One region of the Aurantimonas sp. genome, then DNA from elsewhere that is predicted to be linked to it. Evidence: predicted binding sites of a transcription regulator. Region 1 holds the regulator's gene; each other region holds the start of a gene.
The links. The regulator LexA, encoded in region 1, represses DNA repair genes until DNA is damaged. The targets are predictions, from matches to a motif close to TGTTCNNNNTGTGTTCNG.

Region 1 (5,177 bases):
GGTGCCGATGGCCGAGACGCTGCGCGCCCTCGGCACCGAATCCGCCTGGCTCGTCCATGGCGACGGTCTCGACGAGATGACGGTCTGCGGCACGACCGAAGTCGCGGCTTTGGAGAATGGCGAGATCCGCCAGTTCGCCATCGAGCCGGAGGATGTCGGCCTGCGCCGCTGGCCGCTGGCCGACATCAAGGGCGGCGACGCCGCGACCAACGCGACCGCCTTGCGCGCGGTTCTTGACGGGGCAGACAACGCCTATCGCGAGATCGTCCTCCTGAACGCGGCGGGCGCTCTGGTCATGTCTGGCCATTCGGCCGATCTGCGCGAGGGCATCGCCAAGGCGGCCGACGCCATCGACAGCGGCCGCGCCCGCGCCGCGCTGGAGCGGCTGGCCGCGGTCACCCAGGCGATTGCGGGGGAAACCAAATGAGCGACATCCTGCAGAGGATCGAAGCCTACAAGCGCGAGGAGATCGCCGCCGCCAAGCAGCGGATCTCGCAGGCCGATCTCGAAGGCCAGTTCGCCTCCGTCGAGCCGCCGCGCGGCTTTGCGGCGGCACTTGGCGCGCGCCACCGCGCCGGCGAGTTTGCGCTCATCGCCGAAGTGAAGAAGGCCAGCCCATCCAAGGGCCTGATCCGCGAGGATTTCGATCCGCCCGCGCTCGCGGCCGCCTATGAGCGCGGCGGCGCCGCCTGTCTCAGCGTCCTCACCGACACCCCGTCCTTCGAGGGCGATCCGTCCTTCCTGACGGCGGCGCGCGCGGCGACGAGCCTGCCCGCGCTGCGCAAAGATTTTCTCTACGACACCTATCAGGTGGCCGAGGCCCGGGCCTGGGGCGCGGATGCGATCCTCATCATCATGGCCGCGGTCGACGATGCGCTCGCCCGCGACCTCGAAGCTGCGGCCGTTGCCTATGGCCTGGACGTGCTGGTCGAGGTGCATGACGAGGCCGAGACCGAGCGGGCCCTTGCCCTCGCATCGCCGCTGCTGGGCATCAACAACCGCAATCTGCGCACCTTCGAAACCTCGCTGGACACCGCCGAACGGCTCGCCGCCCTCGTGCCCGACGATCGCGTCCTGGTCGGCGAGAGCGGCATCTTCACCCATGCCGACTGCCTGCGCCTCGCCGGGCACGGCATCCGCACCTTCCTCGTCGGCGAGAGCCTGATGCGTCAGGACGACGTCGAGACGGCGACACGCGCCCTGATCGGCGGCGATCCTGCCATCACGGTGCCCGCATGAGCGATCCGCGCGACGCCACGCTGACCCATCTCGACGCCACCGGCGCCGCGTCGATGGTCGATGTCGGCGACAAGGAGCGCACGCGCCGTGTCGCGGAGGCCGAAGGCTTCGTGATGATGGAGCCGGCGACGCTCGACCTGATCCTGGCCGGCGAGGCCAAGAAGGGCGACGTCATCGGCATTGCCCGCATCGCCGGCATCATGGGCGCCAAGAAGACCCACGAGCTGATTCCGCTCTGTCATCCGCTGATGCTGGAGAAGATCGGCGTCGAGATCACCGCCGAGCCCGCGCTGCCCGGCCTTAGGGTCACCGCGACGGCGCGGGTCGGCGGCAAGACCGGCGTCGAGATGGAGGCGCTGACGGCCGTCTCGGTCGCCTGCCTCACCATCTACGACATGGCCAAGGCGGTCGACCGCTCCATGACCATCAGCGGCATCCGCCTTCTGGCAAAATCCGGCGGCCGCTCCGGCGACTGGTCGGCGGACGCCGCGTCGTGAGTCTCATCCCCGTCGAGGAGGCCTATCGTCTCCTCGTCGAGGACGCCCGCCCCCTCGAGCGAACCGAGACGCTGCCGCTGCGCGACGCCTCGGGCCGCATTCTGGCGGCGGACCTTGCCTCGCTGCGCACCCAGCCGGCCTTCGACGCCTCCGCCATGGACGGCTACGCGGTCCGCGCCGCCGACCTTGGCGACGAAGCGCCCTTCCCCTCCCTGCGGCTCGTCGGCGAATCGGCCGCCGGCCACGCCTATGGCGGCACGCTGCAGCCGGGCGAGACCATTCGCATCTCCACCGGCGCGCCGGTCCCTGCCGGTGCCGACGCCATCCTGATCCAGGAAAACGCCAACCGGCAGGACGGCACCGTCACGGCAACGGCGCCGGTCGTGGTCGGCCAGCACATCCGCCCGGCGGGGATCGATTTTGCCGCGGGCACGCCGCTTCTGACCGCCGGCACCGTGCTGACCCCGGGCGCCATCGCGTTGGCCGCGAGCGGCGGCCATCCGGCGATCCCGGTTCGCAGCCGGCCCCGCGTCGCGATCCTGGCGACCGGCGACGAACTCGTCCTGCCCGGCGAACCCATCGGTCCGTCGCAGATCGTCGCCTCCAACACCTTCGGTGTCGCCGCACTGGTGCGCGAGGCCGGCGGCCTGCCGCTGAATTGCGGGATCGCGCCCGACCGCGAAGCGGCCATCGATGCCCAGCTGACACAGGCGATCGCGGACGGCGCCGACATCTTCGTCACCATCGGCGGCGCATCGGTCGGCGACCACGACCTCGTGGGCAAGGTGTTCGCCGCCCATGGCGTCTCCCTCGACTTCTGGAAAGTGGCGATGCGCCCCGGCAAGCCGCTGATGGCCGGCAGGCTGGGCGACATGCGGGTCGTCGGCCTGCCCGGCAATCCGGCCTCCTCCATGGTCGCCGCGACCCTGTTCCTGGCACCGCTGGTCCGGCGCCTCGCGGGCCGTCCTGCGCGTCCGCTCTACCGCCGGGGCGTTCTCGCCGCGCCGATGCCGGACAATGGCGAGCGCACGGATTTCGTCCGCGCCCGGATCGAACCGGACAGCGCCGGCCTGCCCCGCATCGTGCCGTTGTCGCGGCAGGATTCCTCGCTGCTGTCGATCTATGCCGCGGCCGATGCGTTGCTCGTGCGTCCGGTCCGCGCCGCACCGGCCGAAGCGGGCGATCCCTGCGATTACGTCCCCCTGACGGCTATGGAGCCACTTGCGGAACACAACTAGAACAGATAGGTTTGTTCAGGTTTTGTTTTGAGGAGTCGCCCGGATGCTGACGCGCAAGCAGCACGATCTTCTGGTCTTCGTGAACGATCGGGTGCGCGAGACTGGTGTACCCCCGTCCTTCGATGAAATGAAGGACGCGCTGGACCTGCGGTCCAAGTCCGGCATTCACCGCCTGATCACCGCGCTCGAGGAGCGGGGCTTCATCCGCCGCCTGCCCAATCGGGCCCGGGCGCTGGAAATCCTGAAGCTGCCGGAGTCGATTCAGGGCAGCCGCCCGGCACCTGTCGGGCGCACCGGCTTCAAGCCGAGCGTCATCGAAGGCAGCCGCGACACCGCCCGGCCCGCACCCGCGGCGCAGCCGGCACCGGCAAAGGCGTCCGCTTCGACGGCCATTCCGGTCATGGGGCGCATCGCCGCCGGCGTGCCGATCTCGGCCATCCAGCACAACACCCACTCCATCGTCGTTCCGCCGGACATGCTGGGCAGCGGCGAGCATTACGCTCTCGAAGTGAAGGGCGACTCGATGATCGAGGCCGGCATTCTCGACGGCGACACGGTGGTCATCCGCCGGGGCGACACGGCGACGCCGGGCGAGATCGTGGTCGCCCTCGTCGACGACGAGGAAGCGACCCTGAAGCGCTTCCGCCGTCGCGGCGACACCATTGCGCTGGAGGCGGCCAATCCAGCCTACGAAACCCGCATCTTCGGCTCGGACCGGGTCAAGGTCCAGGGCAAGCTGATCGGCCTGATCCGCCGCTACTGACCGCTCCGGACGGAACGCGGTCGGTGCAGAACGGGTGATAGGTCCTCGCGACTCGCGCCCGAAGCGTTGAGGCCCGAAACCGGCTCGTCCTCGCTCAGGGCCCAACCGTCGCGGTTCGGCCTGAACCGGCCGTGACCCCATTGCTGACGGTCGCCGAGGCCGGCTGCGTGACAGGTGCCGGCGGGTTCGGCGCAGCGGGCTTGCGCCAATATTCCGGCCAGGGCGCCAACCGGTGGACGTTCCAGCGTTCGGGCGGATCGCTGACGGCCTGCACGATGCGGGGCCGGCCTGTCGCCGCCTCCCGGCCGATCGCCAGCGAGCCGGTCCGCCGCAGCGTGCGCAGCGTTACCAGAACGGCGCCGGATCGGCATTCGGCAAGCCGGATCGCGCGCGAGACGATGGCGACATCCGCCTCGTCGCAGGCATCGCCCGTGCGGGCATAATCCTCCGTCCAGATCACACGCAGGCCGCCACGCGTGGTGAAGCGGCAATATTTGGCCGCGCACTCCGCGGGAATCGTCGCCCGGATCCGCTCTGTGTCGGTGCCCCGCGGCGCCCGCGCCTCGAAGGCCCGTTCCCATTGTTCCGCGATGAAACTGCTGGGCCGTGCGCGCAGGAAGGCGAGCTGGCCGTCCGCCGCGAGCGTCGCGACCTCCTTGCCGTCCTCGAAGATCAGGAGTTCCGGTGGGGCCGTCCTGTCGGGCGCAGCAATGAATCCGGCCAGTGCCAGCGGCAGGCCAAGCCACCGCAGCCGGCTTGCCAGACAGGACGCGGTGAGGATCGCCGCGGTCAGCAGCAGAAGGCCCAAGGCGGTCATGCGTCCGATCGCCTGGTCCGGCAGCCAGGCATAGACGTTGCGCGCGATCTCGAGGACGAGCCAGAGGCCGGCGCCCATTGCCTGGAACGGCCAGGCGTCGAGCCCGAACGGAATCAGCAGCGTTCCCACCAGCGCCAGCGGCATGATCCACAACGTGAACAGCGGCATGGTCAGGAGATTGGCGACGAAGCCGAAGGCCGCCATCCGGTGGAAGTGATAGGCAGCATAAGGCGCGGTTGCCGATCCCGCGAGAAGCGACGTGACCATGATTGCGGAGAGCGCCACGAGGATCTTGCCGGCGATGCCCCTGTCCGTCTCGCGGCCGCGTTCGCGCCCCGCCCGCCATTGCGAGAGGGCCGCATAGCCGCCGATCAGCGCCACGGTCGCCGCGAAGCTCATCTGGAAGCTGGCGGTCATCACGGCATGCGGCGCGACGAGGATGACGACGATGGCGGCGATCGCCACGTTGCGAAGCGTCAAGGCGGGGCGGTCGATCAGCACCGCTCCGAGCATGATCGCCAGCATCACGAAGGAGCGCTGGGTCGCGACATTGGCGCCCGAGATCGCCAGATAGATCGCCGCGACGACGAGCGCGACGATGGCGGCGATTTTCTTGGCCGGCA
Region 2 (5,177 bases), on a different contig from region 1:
AGATGCGCCAGCCCCGCGTGACCGGTACCGCAGCCGCAATCCAAGAGCCGCGCCCCGGACGGTAGCGCCGCCGCCAGTTGCGCGTAGAAGGGCGGCTCCCAGGGCTTCAGCCGGCGCGCGGCCTCGAAGCGGTCGGCGATGATGTCGTAGCCCGCAACGGCGGGGTGCAGCTCCGCGCTCATGTCGCCGTCATGCCGCGGCGGCCAGTCGCTCGCCGGCCATGCGGTAGGAGATCGCCTCGGCCAGATGGATGCGCCGGACCATGTCGTCGCCGTCGAGATCGGCGAGGGTGCGCGCGACCTTGAGGATGCGGTGATAGGCGCGGGCGGAGAAGCGCATCTGTTCCGCCGCGTCCTGCAGGAGACGCTGGCCCTCCCGGTCGGGCTCGGCGACGCTTTCGATCAGGGCGGCCGGACAATGGGAGTTGCGGGTCGAGCCGGGCAGGCCGAGGCTCTCGTAGCGCTCCGTCTGCAGGGCGTGGGCGGCGGCGACGCGCGCCATGACGTCGGCCGAGGATTCCGCCGGCTGCGGCCTGATCAGGTCGGCGGCCGTCACCGCAGGCACGTCGACGCGGATGTCGATCCGGTCCATCAGCGGGCCGGAGATGCGGGCCTGGTAGTCGGCGGCGCAGCGCGGGCCACGGGCACAGCTGCGGCCCGGCTCTCCCGCCATGCCGCACCGGCAGGGATTCATCGCGGCGACGAGCTGCATCTTGGCCGGGTAGGTGACCCGGTGATTGGCCCGGGCGATGACGCTTTCGCCGGCCTCCAGCGGCTGGCGCAGGGAATCCAGCACGACCGGCGAGAATTCGGGGAATTCGTCGAGGAAGAGGATGCCGCGATGGGCGAGCGAGACCTCACCGGGCCGCGCCCTCAGGCCGCCGCCGACCATCGCCGCCATCGAGGCCGAATGATGCGGCGCGCGGAACGGACGGCGATCCGACAGCTTGCCGCCGGACAATTCCCCGGCGATCGAGGCGATCATCGACACTTCGAGGAGTTCGCGCGGCGTCAGCGCCGGCAGGATCGACGGCAGGCGCTGCGCCAGCATCGACTTGCCCGAACCGGGCGGTCCGACCATCAGGAGATTGTGGCCGCCCGCCGCGCTGATCTCCAGCGCCCGCTTGGCGACGATCTGGCCCTTGATCTCGGCAAGGTCCGGCAGGTCGGACGGCGCGGCCCGGATGGCCGGCTCCGGCCGGGCGATGATCTGCGTGCCGCGGAAATGATTGGCGATCTGGATCAGGCTGCGGGCGGCGACGATGTCCATGTCCTGGCTCGCCCAGGCCGCCTCCGCGCCGCTCTCGGCCGGGCAGATCAGGCCGAGGCCGATGGCATTGGCGCCCATTGCCGCGGGCAGCGCCCCGGCGACCGCGGTGGTCATGCCGTCGAGGGAGAGTTCGCCCAAGACGACATAGCCGGCCAGCGCATCGGACGGGATCGCGCCGAGTGCCGCCATCAGGCCGAGCGCGATCGGCAGGTCGTAATGGCTGCCCTCCTTGGGCAGGTCGGCGGGGGCGAGATTGACGGTCACCTTCTTGGGCGGCATCGACAGGCCCGAGGCATGCAGGGCGGCCTGGACGCGCTCGCGGCTCTCGGCCACCGCCTTGTCCGGCAGGCCGACGACCTGGATGCCGACCTTGCCCGGCGCCACCATCACCTGCACGTCGACGGGAATCGCCTCGATGCCCTGAAACGCCACCGTCTTGACCCGCGATACCATCGCCACCACCCCTCGTGATGAACTCCGGCCCACTCATTTTGCCGGAAAGCGACGTTAGGTAAGCATGGAAATCGGAATGAAACAAGAACAGGACAGAAACAAATCGGCGCCAGAGTGAGTCGCCGCCCAGCGACGGCTTGATGGTTAAGCCATCGTTAACGCGTCAAGCAGATGGCGCGCGCCGCGCGGGGCTCAAAGCTGCGCCATGAGAAAGACGGTGGCCGACAGGGCCAGCAGGCCCGCCACCATGAAGCCGCCGTTCCAGACCACCCCGACGCGGAAGGCGCTGGTATGGCCGAGCCGGCCGATCAGCAGCGTCGTCGCCGTGAAGGGCGAGGAGGCGCCGGTGAGCGCCCAGCCGGCGGTCAGCGCGACGACCACGACATTCGGCGACACGCCCATGGCGGCGGCCGACGGCAGCAGGGGCGCCAGCAGCGATACCGACAGGATCGGGTTCATGCCGAGCTGGCCGAGCAGGGGGATGATCCAGACGATGGCGACAAGGATCACCGAGACCGGGATGGCGTCCAGCGCCAGGGCCTGATCGGCGATCAGCGGCTGCAGCAACTCGCCGCCGGTGGCACCGATGAAGCCGGCCATGACCAGGAGGATCAGCTCGGACTGGAAGGAGGGGATGTCGATGAGGGCTAGCCGCTTCAGCCGCGTGGCGGTGCGCGCCGCCGTTCCGCTCTCGCCGCGGGACTGGATGACGATCCAGCCGATGGCGATGGTCGGCACCAGCAGCATCACCACCGCGATCACCCGCAGCCCGGTCAGAAGCTCCAGTACCGCGACGCCCGAAAAGAGCAGGACGAGCAGCGCCAAGAGCGGCTTCAGGTCGCGCCAGCCGCCGATCGGGTCGCGCCGTGCCGGCGCCGGCTGGGTCAGCTTCGGCTTGAAATAGGTGTCCAGCGCCCAGCCGATGAAGGTGACGAGGGCCGCGTTGAAGATCGCGAAGACGGCCGCCCCGCTCCATGACGAGCCGGGAATGACCGAGGTGGAGATGGCCATGGCGAAGGCCAGCGGCGACCAGGTGAGCGAGGCGACGAAGCCGCGCTGGATCGCCAGCAGCATGCGCCGGTTGCGGATCTCGCGGATCTCGGCATTGGGCTCGCGGCTGGCGATGCTTTCGGTCAGCCCGCCCAAAAGCGAGATCGCGCCGTAGCTGAGGATCAGCGCGAAGAGATGGCCGCCGGTGGTCAGCGCCAGATAGCGTTTGCCGGGCGGCTGGCTGGCGAGATACTGCCCGCATCGCTCGATCGCCGGCGAGGCGGCGGCGGGACCGCGCAGCGAGGCGAGCGCGATGAAGAAGGCCGCGATGAAGCCGCCCTGTTCGAGCCCCTTTATCGTGATGGCGAGCCAGTCGGCACGGGTGAAGAGGGCGATGGCGACGAGGCCGAGGCCGAGCGCCACGAAGGCCTGGCGCGACCAGGGCGCCCGCGGCGTGGCGAGAACCAGGAAGACGAGGATGCCGGCGGCCGCGACCAGCCCTGCGCCCGCGCTGCCCACCCATTCGCGCAGAAGGATGGCGACGCCCGTGACGATCAGAACGACACCGATGAGACGGTCGATCAACGCTTGCGAACTCCGCGGAGGGACGAGGCGGCGGGAAACTCCCTCTGTCTTAGCATTCCCGGGCGGCGCGTCACGTCTCGCCGGCGAGATTTGCACCGGATCGTCGCCTGGGGATCGGGGAGCGGCGCGGGGCGGCGGGGGTTTGTCACGCGGGCAGACCGGCGGTATGACGCGCCATGCCCCTGACCGTCGCCACCTTCTATCGTTTTGTCACGCTCGACGACCTTCCCGCGCTGAAGGCCGAGCTTGCCGCCTTGTGCGCCGACACCGGGACGCGCGGCACGATCCTCATCGCCCCGGAGGGGATCAACGGCACGCTGGCGGGGCCGCAGGACGGCGTGGCGACGATGGTCGCGCATCTCGACCGGCGCTGCGGCATCGGCCGCGGCGAGTTGAAATTCTCGGCGGCCGAGGACTGGCCCTTTGCCCGCACCAAGGTGCGCATCCGGCCCGAGATCATCACCATGCGGGCGCCCGAGGCCGACCCCTCCCGGCGCGTCGGCACCTATGTCGCCCCTTCCGACTGGAACGCCCTGATCGACGATCCGGAGGTGCTCGTCCTCGACACCCGCAATCGCTACGAGACCAAGGTCGGCGGCTTTGCCGGCGCGGTGGATCCGGCGATCGACAGCTTCACCGACTTCAAGACCTATGTGGAGACAGCGCTCGACCCGGCCGAGCACCGCAAGGTGGCGATGTTCTGCACCGGCGGCATCCGCTGCGAGAAGGCCTCGGCCTACATGCTGTCCAAGGGGTTCGAGAGCGTCTTCCACCTCAAGGGCGGCATCCTGCAATATCTCGAGGACGTGCCGCAGGAAGACAGCCGCTGGGAGGGCGACTGCTACGTCTTCGACGGCCGCGTCGCCGTCGGCCACGGCCTGGCGCAGACGGACTGGACCGCCTGCTATGGCTGCGGCCAGCCGCTGTCGCCGGAAGAGCGCGCCGACCCGGCCTTCGAGGAGGGGGTCTCCTGCGCCCATTGCATCGACCGGCTGACCGAGGAAAAGGCCGCGTCGCTGCGCGAGCGGCAGCGGCAGATCATGCGGGAGACCGGGCGCGGCTGAGCGGCCCGCCGGCCGTCAGAAGGGCAGCCCCACATAATTCTCGGCAAGCGATGTCTGCGCCGCCTCGGAATCGGCTAGATAGTCGAATTCCGCCTCCTGGATCCGCTGCGAAAAGGCGCCATGCTCCTCGAAACGGTGGATCATCGAGGTGAACCACCAGGAGAAGCGCTCGGCCTTCCACACCCGCGCCAGCGCGGTCTCGGAATAGGCGTCGAGCAGGCCGTCATCCTTGTCGAGATAATGGGCGATCAGGGCGCGCGACAGGTAATGGATGTCGGAGACCGCCAGGTTGAGCCCCTTGGCGCCGGTCGGCGGCACGATATGGGCGGCGTCGCCCGCGAGGAACATCCGGCCGTAGCGCATCGGCTCGGCGACGAAGGAGCGCAGCGGCGCCAGCGACTTCTCGATCGACGGCCCGCGCACCAGATTGCCGGCGACCGCGGAGGGCAGCCGCGCCTGCAATTCGTCGAAGAAGCGCTCGTCCGGCCAGTTGGCGACATCGTCGTCGGCATCGCACTGGATGTAATAGCGCGAGAGCTGCGGATTGCGCAGCGAGCACAGCGCAAAGCCGCGGCTGTGATTGGCGTAGATCAGCTCTTCCTGGATCGGCGGCGTGCGGGACAGGACACCGAGCCAGGCGAAGGGATAGACCCGCTCGAAGGTCTCGATGCTGGCGGCGGGGATCGCCTGTCGGCAGACGCCGTGGAAGCCGTCGCAGCCCGCGATGAAGTCGCATTCCAGCCGCTGTTCGCCGTCGCGCGTGCGGTAGGTGACGAAGGGGGCGTTGCCGGTGATGTCCTGGGGCGTGACGTCCTC
Region 3 (5,177 bases), on a different contig from region 1:
CCGCGTCCGCCGAGGCACCGGCACCGGCGGGCGACGCGCCCGCCACCAAGGTCGAGTGAGCGGCAGCCGGGCGGATATGACGTTCACGCTGGCGGAGCCGCTGCGCCTGACGGCGCCGGCCAAGGTCAATCTCGCCCTGCATGTCGTCGGGCAGCGCCCTGACGGCTATCATCGCCTCGAAAGCCTGATCGCCTTTGCCGGCGATGCCTGCGACGTCCTGACGATCGCCGCAGCGCCCGAGGGCGCCGACCGCCTCGTCATGGCCGGGCCGTTCGGTTCGGGCCTGCCGACCGGTGCGGACAACATCCTCCACCGCACCATCGCCGTCGCCCGTCAGGTGCTGACCGATGCCGGCCTGCGGCTGCCGCCGCTCACCATCACGCTGGACAAGCACCTGCCGGTCGCGGCCGGGATCGGCGGCGGCTCGGCCGATGCGGCGGCGCTCCTGCGGATGATCGGCGAGGCTGTGCCCGCCATTCGCGACGCCCTCGTCGCCAAGGCCACCACGCTCGGTGCGGACGTTCCCATGTGTGTTGCGGGCCGTGCCGCGCGCGTCTCCGGCATCGGCGAGGAGATCGAGCCCCTCGCGCATCTGCCGGCCCTGCACATGCTGCTGGTCAATCCGGGCGTGCCGGTCTCGACACCCGCCGTCTTCGCCGCACTAGAACAGCGCGACAACGCGCCGTTGCCGCCGGTCCCGGCCGAGGGGTTCACGACCGCCGCCGAACTGGTCGCCTGGCTTCACACCACCCGCAACGATCTCGCCGCACCGGCGGAAGGGCTCGCACCGCAGATCGTCGCCGTGCGCGACGCGCTGGCCGGCGAAGGGGCGCTGATCGCCCGCATGTCCGGCTCGGGCGCGACCGTCTACGGATTGTTCGAGGACGCCGCCGAGCTTGCCCGCGCCCGCGGCCGGATCGCCGCGTCCCATCCCGAATGGTGGCTGTCCGGTGCCGAGCACTGCGCCGCCCCCCGCAGACATGCCAAGGGAGGCCCCATGAGCGACGAACGCTCCTTCATCGCGCTGTCCATCGCGATCCTCACCGTCTCCGACACCCGCAGCCTCGACGAGGACCGCTCCGGCTCGCTGCTGGTGGAACGGCTGACCGAGGCCGGCCACCGGGTCGCGGACCGGCAGATCGTCACCGACGACGTGCCGGCGATCCAGGAGGTCGTCCAGGGCTGGTGCAAGCGCGACGACGTCGATGTGGTGATCACCACCGGCGGCACCGGCTTCACCGGCCGCGACGTGACCCCCGAGGCGCTGGAGCCGCTGTTCGAGAAGCGCATGGACGGCTTCTCGGCGGTCTTCCACCGCATCTCCTACGACAAGATCGGCGTCTCGACGATCCAGTCGCGGGCGACGGGCGGCGTCATCGACGCCACCTTCGTCTTCGCCCTGCCCGGCTCGCCCGGCGCCTGCCGCGATGCCTGGGATCATATTCTCAAGGCGCAGCTCGACTATCGCCACAAGCCCTGCAATTTCGTCGAGATCATGCCGCGTCTGGACGAGCATCTGCGCCGCGGCGGCCGGACCGCCTGAACCGCACGGTCAGCTCGCGGGCCGGCCCCGGACCGCCGGGCGGATGAAGGCCCGCATCCGGGTCACCGCGACGCCCTTGGCGACCTCCTCGAGGCTGAAGGCGAGCTTCGACAGGCCGATCGCCTGGCGCTTCTGGACCAGGAACCCTTCGGCCATCGCCGTGCGAATCTGGCGCAGCCGCGCAAAGAAACCGGGCTGGTCGTTCGGCGCCCGCCGAAAGCGCGCCGCCTGCGTCTTCGCCCGTCCCGCCCCCACCATGTCGGCATGCTCGACCACGGCCTCCATCCAGCCGGGCAGAAGCCGCGCCCCCGGCTCCAGCAGCAGCAGCCAGTCGCCGCGCGCCGTCTCGATGGCGTCGCGGAAATCCTCCGCCGCGACGATCCGGCACCCGGCATGGTCGGAGACCTTGCGGGCATTGTCCCCCATGCCGCGATCGACCAGCACGACCTCGCGCACCAGCCCCTCGACGGCGCCGGGTATCAACGGCGCGAGGGTCGCCGCCAGCCAGTGATCCTCGGGTCCACAGTCGATGAAAACGCTCAGCATCCCTTTCGTCTAGCCGAGCCCATCGGCCCTGACCAGATCGGAACGTTTTTGTTCTTGTCTTGTTCTCTTAACGGGTTTAGGACATCAGTCACAGAACGCAGCCGGAACATGGGGAGAGCAACGTCATGCAGGACATCGCCAAGGCCGATCAGGCCGCCTTCTCCGCGCCGGACGGCGTCGACATCGCCAACCATATCATCGGCGAGGCCGGGCTGCGCATCGGCTTCGAGCGGCGGCGCGGCCGCGGCGCCGGGCTCAACCCCAGCGGACGCTTCGAACCGTTCAAGCGGCAGGCCGTCGACGACGGCTGGAACACGCTGGACGAGCTGCCGGCCTTCAAGACCGACGTGCAGGTCGAGAAGCCCAAGACCATCATCAGCCGCAACACCTCGCCGGACATCTCCTTCGACCGCTCGATCAATCCGTATCGGGGCTGCGAGCATGGCTGCGTCTACTGCTTCGCCCGGCCGTCCCACGCCTATATGGGCCTGTCGGCCGGCCTCGATTTCGAATCCAAGCTCTTCGCCAAGCCCAATGCCGCCGAGCTCCTGGAACGCGAATTGTCCAAGCCCGGCTATCAGGTGAAGTCGATCGCGATCGGCACCAATACCGATCCCTACCAGCCGATCGAGAAGAGCTGGCGGGTGATGCGCGAGATCCTCGAGGTGCTGGAGGCGGCCAACCATCCGGTCGGCATCGTCACCAAGTCGGCGCTGGTCCTGCGCGACATCGACATCCTGTCGCGCATGGCGGCCAAGGGGCTGGCCAAGGTCGCGCTGTCGGTGACCACCCTCGACCGGACGCTGGCGCGGGCGATGGAGCCGCGGGCGGCGACCCCGACCAAGCGGCTGGAGGCCGTCAAGACCCTCAGCGAGGCCGGCGTGCCGACCATGGTGATGACCGCGCCGATCATTCCCGGCCTTACCGATTCGGAGATCGAGCGGCTCCTGGAAGCGGCGCAGACCGCCGGCGCGCGGGAGGTCGGCTACGTCCTCCTGCGCATGCCGCTGGAAGTCTCCCCGCTGTTCAAGGACTGGCTGCTGCGCCACTACCCGAACCGCTACCGGCATGTCCTGTCGCTGCTGCGCTCGATGCGCGACGGCAAGGATTACGACGCCGAATGGGGCAAGCGGATGCGCGGCACCGGGCCCTATGCCTTCCAGATCCGCCGGCGCTTCGAAATGGCGGCGCGCCGGCTCGGCCTGAACGAGAGCCGCACGCAGTTGCGCTGCGACCTGTTCACCCCGCCGCGCGGCGCAGGCGTCCAGCTCGCTCTGCTCTGACGCCAGGGATACCCCATCGTCCGGCCTCCCCCTCGGCCGGATGGTCTCGCCGGTTTGCCACCCCGAACACGGCGAGGCTTGTGGAGAATCGGAGAATGCGCGAGTCTCGCCGCAACATGGCTCGCCGTTCCTCCGATTCTCCCGTTCGCGCAAAGAAACCCGCGCGCCGCCCCGCCATCGCGGCCGGGCCCGACTTTTCGCGCGAGGCCGGGCTCCTGGCCGACGGCAAGCGCTTCATCGCCGGCATCGACGAGGCCGGACGCGGGCCGCTGGCCGGGCCGGTGGTCACCGCCGCGGTGATCTTTCCCACCCGCGACTTTCCCGACGGACTGAACGATTCCAAGAAACTCACCGCCGAGGACCGCGAACGACTGTTCGCCGAGATCGTCGCCAAGGGCTGGGTCGGGATCGCCTCGGCCAGCGCCGACGAGATCGACCGCTTCAACATCCGCGGCGCGACGCTCCTCGCCATGCGGCGGGCGCTGCATGCTTTGCCCGAAGCCCCCTGCCATGTCCTCGTGGACGGGCGCGACGTGCCGCCGGCGCTGCGCTGCGCCGGCACGGCGGTCATCTCCGGCGACGCCCTCAGCCTCAGCATCGCCGCCGCCTCGATCGTCGCCAAGGTCACGCGCGACCGGATCATGGCGCGCGCCTGCCGGGCCTATGCGGGCTACGGCTTTTCCCGCCATATGGGCTACGGCACGCCCGAGCATCTTGGCGCCATCGCCCGGCTCGGCCCGACGCCGATCCACCGGATGAGCTTCAGCCCGCTACGCCGCGACCTGCTCGACGCCGCCGAATAGGCCGGACGCCGCCACTCCGCTCAGCCTTCCGATGACCGCACAACGAAAAAGGGCCGCCGATGGCAGCCCTTTGAACGTTCCGTCGCAATGCTGGTCCCGGAGCGGGACCGCCGCCGGGCTCAGTTGAGCCGGCTGCGAACCTCGGCGATGGAGGATTCGGTGAACTGGCCGGCATTGCCGCCCGAATTGCGGTCGGCGATGATCTTGGCGGCGGCAGCCACCGCCACGTCGATCGCCGTCGCGCGGACTTCGGCGATGGCGTCGGTCTCGGCCTGCGAGATCTTCGTCTCGGCCATGGCCGTGCGACGCTCGACATATTCCTCGTTCTTGCGACGCGTATCGGCGAGCATCAGCTCAGCCTCGCGCTTGGCGGCGGCGACGATCTCCTTCGCCTCCTCCTCGGCCTCCTGGCGGCGGCGCTGATACTCGGCCAGCTGCTGCTTGGCCTCTTCCTTCAGCTCGCGCGCTTCCTCGATCTCGTTGCGGATCCGGTCGGCCCGCTGGTCGAGCGTGGCACCAACCTTGGCCGGCGCCTTCAGATACCAGACGATGGCCAGGAAGATGATGAGGGCGGCAAAGGCCCAGAATGAGTTGTCCATGGTCGGCTCCTCAGCTGCGAACGGCGGTCACGGCGCTGGCGACCTCCTCGCGGGAGACCTCCAGGCGTATGACGTCGCGCAGAATGGCGTCGGCGGTGGTCTCGGCGATCTGGCCGACATCCTTCATCGCCTCGTCGCGGACGGCGGCGATGCGCAGCTGCGCGGCTTCCAGCTTCTCGTCGAGCTCTGCGTCGAGGCGCTGGCGCTCGGCTTCGGCGTCGCTGCGCGCCGCTTCACGGGCGTCGTGGCCGATCTTGTGGGCGCGGTCGCGGGCCTCGGCGAGCTCCTGCTCGTAGGCTGCCTTGGCCTCGTCCGAATCGGACTTCATCCGCTCGGCGGCTTCCAGATCGAGGGCGATCCGGTCGCGGCGGTTTTCGAGCGTTCCGGCGATCCGCGGCAGGAT

Region 2: ACEQX1_RS18390 (YifB family Mg chelatase-like AAA ATPase) is a predicted target of LexA. The motif match lies at 1,795-1,812, and genes of this name have one in related genera.
Region 3: ACEQX1_RS16530 (PA0069 family radical SAM protein) is a predicted target of LexA. The motif match lies at 2,139-2,156, and genes of this name have one in related genera.

The regions. Positions count from the first base shown of each region.
Region 1 is NZ_CAXPJM010000008.1:254,821-259,997, reverse strand. It holds gene trpD (anthranilate phosphoribosyltransferase) at 1-427, shown strand, start outside; gene trpC (indole-3-glycerol phosphate synthase TrpC) at 424-1,239, shown strand; gene moaC (cyclic pyranopterin monophosphate synthase MoaC) at 1,236-1,736, shown strand; gene glp (gephyrin-like molybdotransferase Glp) at 1,733-2,974, shown strand; gene lexA (transcriptional repressor LexA) at 3,018-3,737, shown strand; gene ACEQX1_RS04465 (ComEC/Rec2 family competence protein) at 3,832-5,177, opposite strand, start outside.
Region 2 is NZ_CAXPJM010000054.1:45,848-51,024, forward strand. It holds gene ACEQX1_RS18385 (trans-aconitate 2-methyltransferase) at 1-182, opposite strand, end outside; gene ACEQX1_RS18390 (YifB family Mg chelatase-like AAA ATPase) at 190-1,722, opposite strand; gene ACEQX1_RS18395 (hypothetical protein) at 1,915-3,297, opposite strand; gene ACEQX1_RS18400 (rhodanese-related sulfurtransferase) at 3,474-4,361, shown strand; gene pobA (4-hydroxybenzoate 3-monooxygenase) at 4,377-5,177, opposite strand, start outside.
Region 3 is NZ_CAXPJM010000043.1:21,745-26,921, forward strand. It holds gene ACEQX1_RS16510 (tetratricopeptide repeat protein) at 1-59, shown strand, start outside; partial or broken gene ACEQX1_RS16515 (4-(cytidine 5'-diphospho)-2-C-methyl-D-erythritol kinase) at 77-889, shown strand; gene moaB (molybdenum cofactor biosynthesis protein B) at 998-1,543, shown strand; gene ACEQX1_RS16525 (hypothetical protein) at 1,553-2,089, opposite strand; gene ACEQX1_RS16530 (PA0069 family radical SAM protein) at 2,215-3,372, shown strand; gene ACEQX1_RS16535 (ribonuclease HII) at 3,468-4,175, shown strand; gene ACEQX1_RS16540 (F0F1 ATP synthase subunit B) at 4,295-4,774, opposite strand; gene ACEQX1_RS16545 (F0F1 ATP synthase subunit B) at 4,785-5,177, opposite strand, start outside.